3 regions of the Agrobacterium sp. 16-2014-1-2a genome follow, and region 2 is predicted to be linked to each of the others. Evidence: riboswitches for the same ligand, from Rfam matches in the RefSeq annotation. Region 2 holds a riboswitch; each other region holds the start of a gene.
What was found. A riboswitch is a leader RNA that binds a small molecule or an ion and turns the genes downstream of it on or off. The one in region 2 is predicted to bind cobalamin.

Region 1: linked by a shared signal. The riboswitch ahead of bluB (5,6-dimethylbenzimidazole synthase) and the one ahead of ACQZ45_RS21365 (DUF1852 domain-containing protein) in region 2 are both predicted to bind cobalamin.
Region 3: linked by a shared signal. The riboswitch ahead of ACQZ45_RS17320 (DUF1636 family protein) and the one ahead of ACQZ45_RS21365 (DUF1852 domain-containing protein) in region 2 are both predicted to bind cobalamin.

The regions. Positions count from the first base shown of each region.
Region 1 is NZ_JBNWBX010000001.1:200,128-203,402, forward strand. It holds gene ACQZ45_RS01010 (VOC family protein) at 16-393, opposite strand; gene ACQZ45_RS01015 (TolB family protein) at 586-1,416, shown strand; cobalamin riboswitch at 1,545-1,730, shown strand; gene bluB (5,6-dimethylbenzimidazole synthase) at 1,829-2,545, shown strand; gene ACQZ45_RS01025 (DUF2865 domain-containing protein) at 2,615-3,275, opposite strand, start outside.
Region 2 is NZ_JBNWBX010000008.1:153,122-156,396, forward strand. It holds gene ACQZ45_RS21360 (methionine synthase) at 1-946, opposite strand, end outside; gene ACQZ45_RS21365 (DUF1852 domain-containing protein) at 971-1,948, opposite strand; cobalamin riboswitch at 2,052-2,264, opposite strand; gene ACQZ45_RS21370 (hypothetical protein) at 3,051-3,275, opposite strand, start outside.
Region 3 is NZ_JBNWBX010000005.1:291,562-294,836, reverse strand. It holds gene ACQZ45_RS17330 (cobyric acid synthase) at 1-399, opposite strand, end outside; gene cobO (cob(I)yrinic acid a,c-diamide adenosyltransferase) at 401-1,018, opposite strand; cobalamin riboswitch at 1,146-1,360, shown strand; gene ACQZ45_RS17320 (DUF1636 family protein) at 1,516-1,902, shown strand; gene cobW (cobalamin biosynthesis protein CobW) at 1,899-2,936, shown strand; gene cobN (cobaltochelatase subunit CobN) at 2,942-3,275, shown strand, end outside.

The DNA.
Region 1 (3,275 bases), on a different contig from region 2:
CACTCTTCACTCACCTTAAATAACCTGCCCCACATCGATGCGGTTACCATCCGGGTCTTCGAAAACGAAGGCCCGCAGGCCATAATCCTTGTCCTGCAGACTTTTGATGATGCGAAGCCCGTGGCTTTTGCAAAGCGCGTGCAGCGCGTCGGCGTCGCTGACCAGCATATGCGCCACATTGAAGGGGGCCGGTTTGTGCGTCGACTGCAATGTCAGGTGCAACTCGGCATTACCTTGTTTCAGGATCATGAAACCGACAGGGTTGCCGTTTTCGAAGGTCTTTTCGAAGCCCAGCACACGGACATAAAAGTCATGGGCCTTCTCGATATTCTTGACAGGAAGCATTGCGGCGATCCGACCGAAGCGGATGCCGTGATCGGCGATGTTGTTCATCGCGGAACCTCGGATCTGGGAGAAACGGGCAGGGGTGCGGGCGGTGCCGGAACGCTGCTGTTTTTTCCTATTTGAATTTGCAGGGCGGTGCCTGCGGCAATAGGATCATAATCACGGCGGTGGCGGATGCAAACGGAATGTTTGTGCCATTCAACGCTCCACGCCAGACGATCGACAGGCCCGGGAGGCAGCATGCGCAGTTCCATCGAAATCTTCAACATCCGCACTCGGCAGATGCGGGTGGTCTGGCAGACGCCGGAGCTGTTCGAGGCTCCGAACTGGTCGCCGGACGGGAAATACCTGCTTCTGAACTGCGATGGCCTGCTTTACCGCCTGTCACTTGCCGGCGACCCTTCGCCGGACAAGGTCGATACCGGCTTTGCGACAATCTGCAACAATGACCACGGCATTTCGCCTGACGGTTCGCTTTATGCCATTTCCGACAAGGTGGAGTTCGGCAAGAGTGCCATCTATCTGCTGCCTTCGACGGGCGGAACGCCGCGTCTGATGACTAGGAACCTTCCGTCCTACTGGCACGGCTGGTCACCGGACGGGAAAGGTTTCGCCTATTGCGGCATTCGCGATCAGGTTTTCGATATTTATTCCATGGACATAGACAGCGGCGTTGAGACACGCCTTACCCATGGTGAGGGCCGCAATGACGGGCCGGATTATTCGCCGGATGGAGAATGGATCTATTTCAACTCCAGCCGCACCGGCCAGATGCAGATCTGGCGCGTGCGGGTGGATGGCTCGGCCGTCGAGCGTATCACCGACAGCGTCTATGGCGACTGGTTCCCGCATCCGTCTCCCAGCGGTGACAAAGTCGTCTTCGTCTCCTACGACGCCGATGTCTTCGACCATCCGCGCGACCTCAACGTGCGCGTGCGGCTGATGGATATGGATGGCGGTAATGCCGAAACGCTGTTTGACCTTTTCGGCGGGCAGGGAACGATGAATTCGCCCAACTGGTCACCGGACGGGGATGAGTTCGCTTATGTGCGGTATTTTCCCGTTGGGTGATGCGGTAGGGAGTGCTTCAGCCGGCGCGCGTCTGCGAGGCGGCTGAAGGCCGCAATACGCAGGTGAGGTGGCCACGGTCACATTGCCGCATCGCTGCGCAAGATACTTGTATTTGCAATCTTTGTTGCTCATAAGCTTCTTCGTCAGGTGCCTGCCCTTTAGGGCGGGAGAATCGGGAATCCGGTGCAAGACCGGAACGTGCCCAGCGCTGTGAGGCGGATGCCCTTTTTCTTGATGCCACTGAATCCATTCGGGAAGGCGAAAGTGGGCGGATGAAGCCGAGTCAGAAGACCGGCCTGACAGGATAGACCAGACCGCGTGGACGGCGGCAGGTTGTTGCAGCAGCGCGTCGTGCAGGCGAAAACCGGAGCCGGTTTTCGTGGCGGCGCGCCAGCATTGTTGGGGATAGACGATGCCGACCGATCCACTCGCGACCAGTTCGCTCGACGCCGATGCATTCGATCACGCGCTTTCGCCCGCCTACCCGTTTTCCGAGGGAGAGCGAGAGGCGATCTACCGTGCCATCGAAACCCGCCGTGATGTGCGCGACCAGTTCCTTCCGGATCCATTGCCGGAAGATGTGGTCGAGCGCCTGCTGAAGGCGGCGCATTCCGCGCCCTCGGTCGGTTTCATGCAGCCGTGGAATTTCACGCTCGTCACTGACGGTGCGGTGAGGCAGGCAGCCTGGGTTGCCTTCAGCCGCGCCAATGGCGAGGCGGCGGCGATGTTCGAGGGGGAGCAGCAGGCGCTTTACCGCAGCCTCAAGCTTGAGGGCATCCGCAAGGCGCCGCTTAGCATCTGCGTCACCTGCGATCCGACGCGTGGCGGCAAGGTGGTGCTGGGCCGCACCCACAATCCGCGCACCGATGTCTATTCCACCGTCTGCGCCATCCAGAACCTCTGGCTTGCAGCGCGCGCCGAAGGCATCGGCGTCGGCTGGGTCAGCATTTTCCACGATAGCGACATTCGCACCATTCTGGAGATCCCCGACCACATCGAGATCGTCGCCTGGCTATGCCTCGGCCGCGTCGATAAACTTTACACCGAGCCGGAACTGGCGGTGAAGGGGTGGCGCCAGCGCGTGCCGCTGGAGGAGCTGGTGTTTCGCAATCGCTGGGGTGGACGGTAAAGAGAAGACGCGACCGCCTTGTGAGTGAGACAGAGCGTTGCCAACTCCATACCGTGTGCCTGATGGGAGCTATTGCTGCGGCTGAATGCCCTTCAGCGCCGGGTTCTTCAGGTCGATCCGGCCTGTCTGGTCGGGCAGGAATTTAGGGCCGATGACGCGGACCTTGCTGTTGTTCGGGTCATAGTCGCGTTCCGGAACCGGTTGTTCCGGCGGCTTTGCGGCCTGCTGCAGTTCGGTGGGTTTTTTGGGGGTGTCACCTTGCGGTGATGGAATGGTCGTGATGCTGGAATAGGGTTTCTCAGCTTCCGGCCGCGCAGCCTCCTGCTGCTTCATCTCCTCGTGATAGGCGGCCATGTTGCAGGCGCAGCCTGGGGCTTTCGTTGAGGCATTTCGATAGGCAAAGGCGGTCGGCAGGTCCTTGTAGGGCTTTCCTGTTTCAGCCGAGACCATGTCAGCCGTTTCCTGCTCCGTCATGGAGTGGAAATAGAGCTCCGTCTGCGTACCCGGGCACATTTTCTGGCATTGTTCGGCCTGCGCACGGAAATCGAGCGGCGAGGCATTGGAAGCGATCGGGAAAAACGAGCCGTCGCAGGTGCGCACGCACAGCGTCCTGAGCCCGCCTTCCGCAGCGGCATTGGGGTAGGGCGAAAGCCCTGCCTGTCCCGGCGGATTGCTCTGTTCGCCGAAGGCGTCGGGGTAACGTGTCACATCGGGTGCCGTCAGCTGGCGC
Region 2 (3,275 bases):
GGGCCATGCCGCAATTGGTGCAGGGGCAAAGTTTATCTGCGTCGACAAACTTAAGCGCCTTGCGCAGCGTTGCAGCGACTTCCTCCGGGGTTTCGATGGTATCGCTTGCCACATCGATGGCCCCAACCATCACTTTCTTACCTCGAACAAGGTCCAGAAGATCCATGGGGACATGAGAATTGTGGCATTCGAGGGAGATCATACCGATGCCGGATTTCTGCAGCTTGGGGAGAGTTTCCTCATACTGCCGCCATTCTGACCCGAGTGTCTTTTTCCAATCCGTATTGGCCTTTATGCCGTAACCGTAGCAGATATGGACGGCGGTCTCGCACTTCAGCCCTTCAATTGCCCTGTCCAAAGTGGCGACACCCCAGTCATTCACATCGTCAAAGAAAACGTTGAAGGCAGGTTCGTCGAACTGGATGATATCGACGCCGGCAGCCTCCAATTCCTTTGCTTCCTCGTTGAGTATCACGGCAAATTCCCAGGCAAGCTTTTCACGGCTCTTATAATGGCCGTCAAAGAGAGTATCGATCATCGTCATCGGACCCGGCAACGCCCATTTGATGGGTTGTTTGGTCTGCTGGCGCAAAAACTTGGCGTCTTCGACGAACACGGACTTCTGGCGAGACACGGCGCCGACGACTGTCGGGACACTCGCATCGTAGCGATCGCGAATTCTGACTGTCTCGCGTTTTGCAAAATCGACCCCGTCGAGGTGCTCGATGAAAGTCGTGACGAAATGTTGGCGTGTTTGCTCGCCATCACTGACGATGTCGATGCCGGCCTGTTGCTGATCGTCCAGTGAAAGGCGCAGGGCATCTCTCTTGCCTTCCAGTAATTCCTCGCCCTCCAGCTTCCAGGGCGACCACAGTTTTTCGGGCTGCGCAAGCCAGGAGGGTTTCGGCAGGCTGCCAGCGGTCGATGTGGGGAGAAGTTTCTTCACGGTGGGACCTCTTCTAAGTGATGCTCAAGCGGGGCGGTGAGCAAACAATTGCTCAAGGACGGCGCGGTATGGCTTGATGAAGTGTTTTTCGGTGAACTTACCCTGATCCACCGCCAAGCGATTTCGTTCGTCGCGATCGTAAATGACCCTGGTCAGCGAATAGTCCTGGTGCTTCAGGTTGGGCTGGTAAAATGTCCCGGCTGCTGCGTTCGCATTGTAGATTTCGGGGCGATAAATTCTCTGAAACGTTTCCATCGTGCTGATGACGCCGATTAGCTCAATATTGGAGTAGTCGCCCAGCAAGTCCCCAACAAAGTAGAAGGCCAACGGCGCAACGCTGCCTGCAGGCATGAAGTAGCGAACCTGCAATCCCATTTTCCCGAAATACTGGTCGGTGGACGAGAACCCATTCTGCCGGTATTCGACGCCCATGACGGGGTGATGATTTTCGGTCCGGTAATAGGTCTTGCTGGTCGAGGCGCTGATGCAAATGACCGGCGGCTTGCGAAAGTACGAGCGGTAGGCATCCGACCGCAGAAAAGACTTGAACAGGTTTCCATGCAGGTCGCCGAAGTCGGCCGGAATGCTGAAGGCAGGAACGCTCTTGTTATGCTCCGGCAGCACAATGCTGAAGTCGTAGTCTCGCACATAGGAGGAGAAGTTATTCCCCACAATGCCGTCGATACGTTCACTGGTTTTGTGATCGATGATCGTCGTCTTCAGTATCTCGATGAGGGGAAATTTTTCACCTGCGACATCGAAGCTCATATCGACCGAAATGATCTCCAACTCGACCGAGTATCGGTCCGATTTGGGATTATCCCAGTGAGCGAGGGCGTTGAAGCGGCTGTCGATCATGCGCATGACATTGCGCAGGTTTTCCTGCCGCTTTTCACCCCTGGCCAGATTGGCAAAATTGGTGGTGATGCGCGTATGTTCTGAAGGACGATAGTCCTCATCGAAGGGTACGCTCGTGATTGTAAAAATGCAGGTCTGAGACATGTTGTGCCCCTATAAAGTTGGGGGCATGGGTCTGCGGACGCATAGCAAGACGGGCCGCGACAATGCAGCCTTTGCTACGGCACACTGGGACACCCCGCCCGTGGACGTTATTTCACCAAAGGCAGGTCTCCTGGCTCACGGATCATCACTTCCGTCCGTCTTCCCGGGGTAAACCAGTGACATATTGGACTTCAGCTCGCCGCTTACAGTTGCGGGGGCAGCGTCGGCTTTTCCGCATGACACGGAGCACCGACTTCCCTCTTAGCCCCGGCACGTTGCGTGCAACGACTGGGGAACCTTAGGCGTGTCGACCATATTGTAAGCCACGTCATCGGTCAACATCATATAACGATATCTTTATGTCCTTAAGTCTACGTTTCCATTGTCGGTTCCGGCCGAGTAGGTTGCATTCGGCGTTGTCAGGCGATTCTCACATACGCGGACCTGGCCGTGGCAAACATCTCGCTCCACGCAGTTGAAAGGATCAGACCACACCACGAGTAGTTCCTAGTGCGGGAGCAGCCTGGTGATACCGTCCAGGCGCCCAGAGCGCGTTCCGCCAGACTTAGTCGCTGCAGAAGAGCCAGTACGTCGATCGACGGTTCAGGAGGCAATTGGGGCAGCTAGAAGGCGCGCATGATTTCGCCGGCCACAGGCGTTTAATTGAAGCGGCCTCGCCGGAGGTTGGGATGCTGTTCGGACATGCCCTACTGTGCCGGCGCAGCGCTAATAAAGGGATCGGCGCTTGAATTAAATAACGAATGAGCGAAGGCAAGCACCCTTAAATTGCGGGCCGATAACATCACGGGCGCGTATCCGCAACAGCACCGCCGAATTTGTGCTCGGGCCTTCGAACCGCCCCATGTCGTTGAAGGTGCACAGGAAGTTCCGATCCGCACCGGGCATCTGACAGGTCTGGCAGTGGGCGGTATTCGGCTTCGTTAATCGTACCGTCAGGCTTGAATCACTGGAACTGCTAGTCGGCAGTCAACGTTGCGGTTTTACGCTTTTCGCCGCTTTCAGCAGCGTCATGCGTCCCAGTTTTCAATCTCCGGCGCAACGGCCTGGAGCAATATCCTCCTGCTGCCGCCGAGACGGACAGTTATCCCTCACAAAGACGAATACAACCGCTTTTTCTAAGAAAAGGGTTCCAGCCTTTCGCTGCAAGGATTGCCCAGGCAGTAGCCCCGACATGCGGCAACCTGAAATATTTGAAGTCGGCAAATGTCGAGGTCGGCCCGATCATCAGCCCGGTCGTCAGTTCGTCCCCGACTGTCGCGTAGATCAGGTTATCGGGAGATATTTGTGCGGCAATGGTGGCAAGCAG
Region 3 (3,275 bases), on a different contig from region 2:
TTCCACCAGCACCAGATCGGCCTGTTGTTTCAGGTGCTCGAAGCTCTCCAGCACACGCGGCATCAGCCCGGCTTTCATGTGCTGATAATCGGCAGCCTTGGCATTGCCGACAATTTTACCCTGTACGACGACCTGTGCGCCGGTTTCGCTCTGCGGCTTTAAAAGCACCGGGTTCATGTGAACCGACAGCGGAACGCCTGCTGCCCGCGCCTGCAGCGCCTGCGCGCGACCGATCTCGCCGCCATCGGCAGTGACCGCCGCATTGTTCGACATGTTCTGCGGCTTGAACGGCATGACGGACAGGCCACGCCTGATGAAGGCGCGGGCAAGGCCAGCCACCATCAGCGATTTGCCGACATCCGAGCCGGTTCCCTGAAACATCAGCACACGTGCAGTCATGTCAGTATTCTATCCCGGCCTGCGCCTTTACGCCCGCCTTGAAGTGATGTTTGACGAGGGTCATTTCCGTCACCATGTCGGCAGCGTCGATCAACGGTTGTTTGGCGTTGCGGCCGGTAACGATGACATGCAGATCGGATCTACGGTTGGAAAGCGTTTCGACGACCTCTTCCAGCGGCAGGTAATCATAGCGGAGCGCAATGTTCAGTTCGTCGAGAACCAGCAATCCGATCGTCTCGTCGGCCATCAGTGCTTTCGCTTCCTCCCAGGCCTTTGTAGCTGCCGCGACATCGCGCTTCAGGTCCTGCGTGTCCCAGGTAAACCCCTCGCCCATAGTGCGCCATTCCACCCTGTCGCCGAACAAAGTCAGGGCCTGCTGTTCACCCGTCGACCATGCGCCCTTGATGAATTGCACGACGCCGACCCGCCGCCCGGTGCCGAGCATGCGCAAAGCAAGGCCGAAAGCGGCCGTGGATTTGCCTTTGCCAGGGCCGGTATTGATCATCAGCAGACCTTTTTCGATGGTCTTTTCCGCGACTTCGGCATCCTGAACCGTCTTGCGGTTGACCATTTTCTGCCGGTGGCGTTCGGCTTCGCTGTCGCTGATATCGCGTGTCATCGCGTTTTCCTTCTCGTCCAGAGGCGCGGGACCGTATGCCCCCGCCATTCGGAGCGGCGACTATACTCAATTTGCCGCACCCGGCAATCGACAAGCCGGCAGCATTGACCGTCACGCCCGTTCAGCCTAAGGGTAAGGCACTGACGGTCTTTTCCCGGCAACGGGAAAAGCTAAGAGGGAACACGGTTCCACCCCATACCGGGTCATTCCGTGGCTGCCCCCGCAACTGTAAGCGGTAAGCCCGCACTGTGAAGCCACTGGACCATAAAATTGGTCCGGGAAGGTGGTGCAGGGTGTTTTAAAGCCGCAAGCCAGGAGACCTGCCGTTTCAGGAAAAAACGTCTCCCGGGCGGGGTGCTCCGGTCAGCCGGTCGAATTGAATTGCAGCCGCGCTTTTCAGTGCGCTGTTTTCGACATCCGCACCCCGACGAGTTTAAAGGCGCGGAAAGCGGAACGGTTTGGATATTACCACAACATCTTCTTGTGCGGACGGGACAATGGAAGCCAACACAGCTTCTGGCGTGGTCGTTTTTGTCTGCCGAAGCTGTCGCGACGACACCGATCCCAATGCGGAGCCGCGCCCCGGCACCATCCTTGCGGAAGCTGCCATCGCAAAAGCGCGTGACTCCGGCATCGATGTTCGCTCCGTCAATTGCCTTGCCAATTGCAAACGCGGCCTCAGTGCCGTGCTGCGCGGTGCCGATGGCTGGTCCTATGTATTCGGCGGGCTGACGCCCAACGATGCGGAAGACCTGCTCACGGGCGCGCAAATGCTGGCCGTCTCCGCAGATGGCCTGATGCCCTGGCGCGGCCGCCCCGACACATTGAAGCGCGGCATGGTGGCGCGCATTCCCCCATTCGATTTTACCGAGGAGAGATCATGAGCACCCTTCTGGACCGCGTTCCCTGCACCATCGTCACCGGCTTTCTGGGGGCTGGAAAAACCACGCTGCTGCGCGGTCTCCTCGAAAAGCTTGATGGCAAGCGGCTTGCCATCATCGTCAACGAATTCGGTGATATCGGCATCGATGGCGATATCCTCAAGGGATGCGGCATTGAGAGCTGCCCGGAGGAAAACATCGTTGAGCTGGCCAATGGCTGCATCTGCTGCACGGTGGCGGATGATTTCCAGCCGGCCATCGAGCAGATTCTGAGCCGCCAGCCGAAGGTGGAGCATATCCTCATCGAGACCTCCGGCCTTGCCCTACCCAAGCCGCTGGTGCAGGCATTTCAATGGCCGGCCATCAAGAGCCGCGTGACGGTTGACGCTGTGGTGGCTGTTGTGGATGGCGCTGCCCTTGCCGAGGGTCAGGTGGCGCATGACATGGAAGCCCTTGCCGCCCAGCGCGCAAATGACGAAGCCCTCGATCACGACGATCCGGTCGAAGAGGTTTTCGAGGATCAGATCGCCTGTGCCGATCTTATCGTGCTGACCAAGGCGGATCTGCTCGATAGCGCCGGTCTGGAAAAGGCGAAGGCTCATATTCTCGAGCATTTGCCGCGGGCCGCAAAGATCGTCGTCGCCTCGAATGGCGTCATCGATCCGGCCGTGCTGATCGGCCTCGGTCTTGCGGTTGAAGAGGATATCGAAAACCGCCGCACCCATCACGATGGTGAACTCGACCACGAACATGACGATTTCGACAGCTTCGTCATCGACCTGCCGGCCGTGACCGATCCGGAAGCGCTGGCGGCTCGTATCGCCGAGACGGCGGCTGCGGAAAATGTTCTGCGCATCAAAGGTTTCGTCGAAGTATCCACCAAGCCGATGCGCCTGCAGGTGCAGGCAGTCGGTAGCCGCGTCAACCATTATTATGACCGTCCCTGGGCGGCCGGTGAAGAGCGCCGCAGCCGCCTCGTCGTCATAGGCGAAAAGGGCCTCAACCGCGAAAAGATCGAACAGATGCTGGCCGCCTGATAGAAATGCACATTCTCGCCACCACATCTTCGTCTCTGGACGACCTGATCGAGCCGGTTGATCTCAACCAGCCGCGATCGGATGTGGTGATGCTGTCTTTTTCGGCAAGCGATCTTGCCGGGCTGGAACAGGCATGGCGGCAGGCAGAGGGCGCGCTTTCGTCCCTGTCCGCTGCCAACCTCTCCGAGCTTCGGCATCCGATGTCGGTCGATCTGTGGATCGAAAAGACGGCCGAACATGCCCGTGTCATCCTTATCCGGATTCTCGGCGGCGCGGAACGCTGGCGCTATGGCGTCGATCAGCTCAGCACGATGGCGCGGCGACGTGGCATAAAACTTA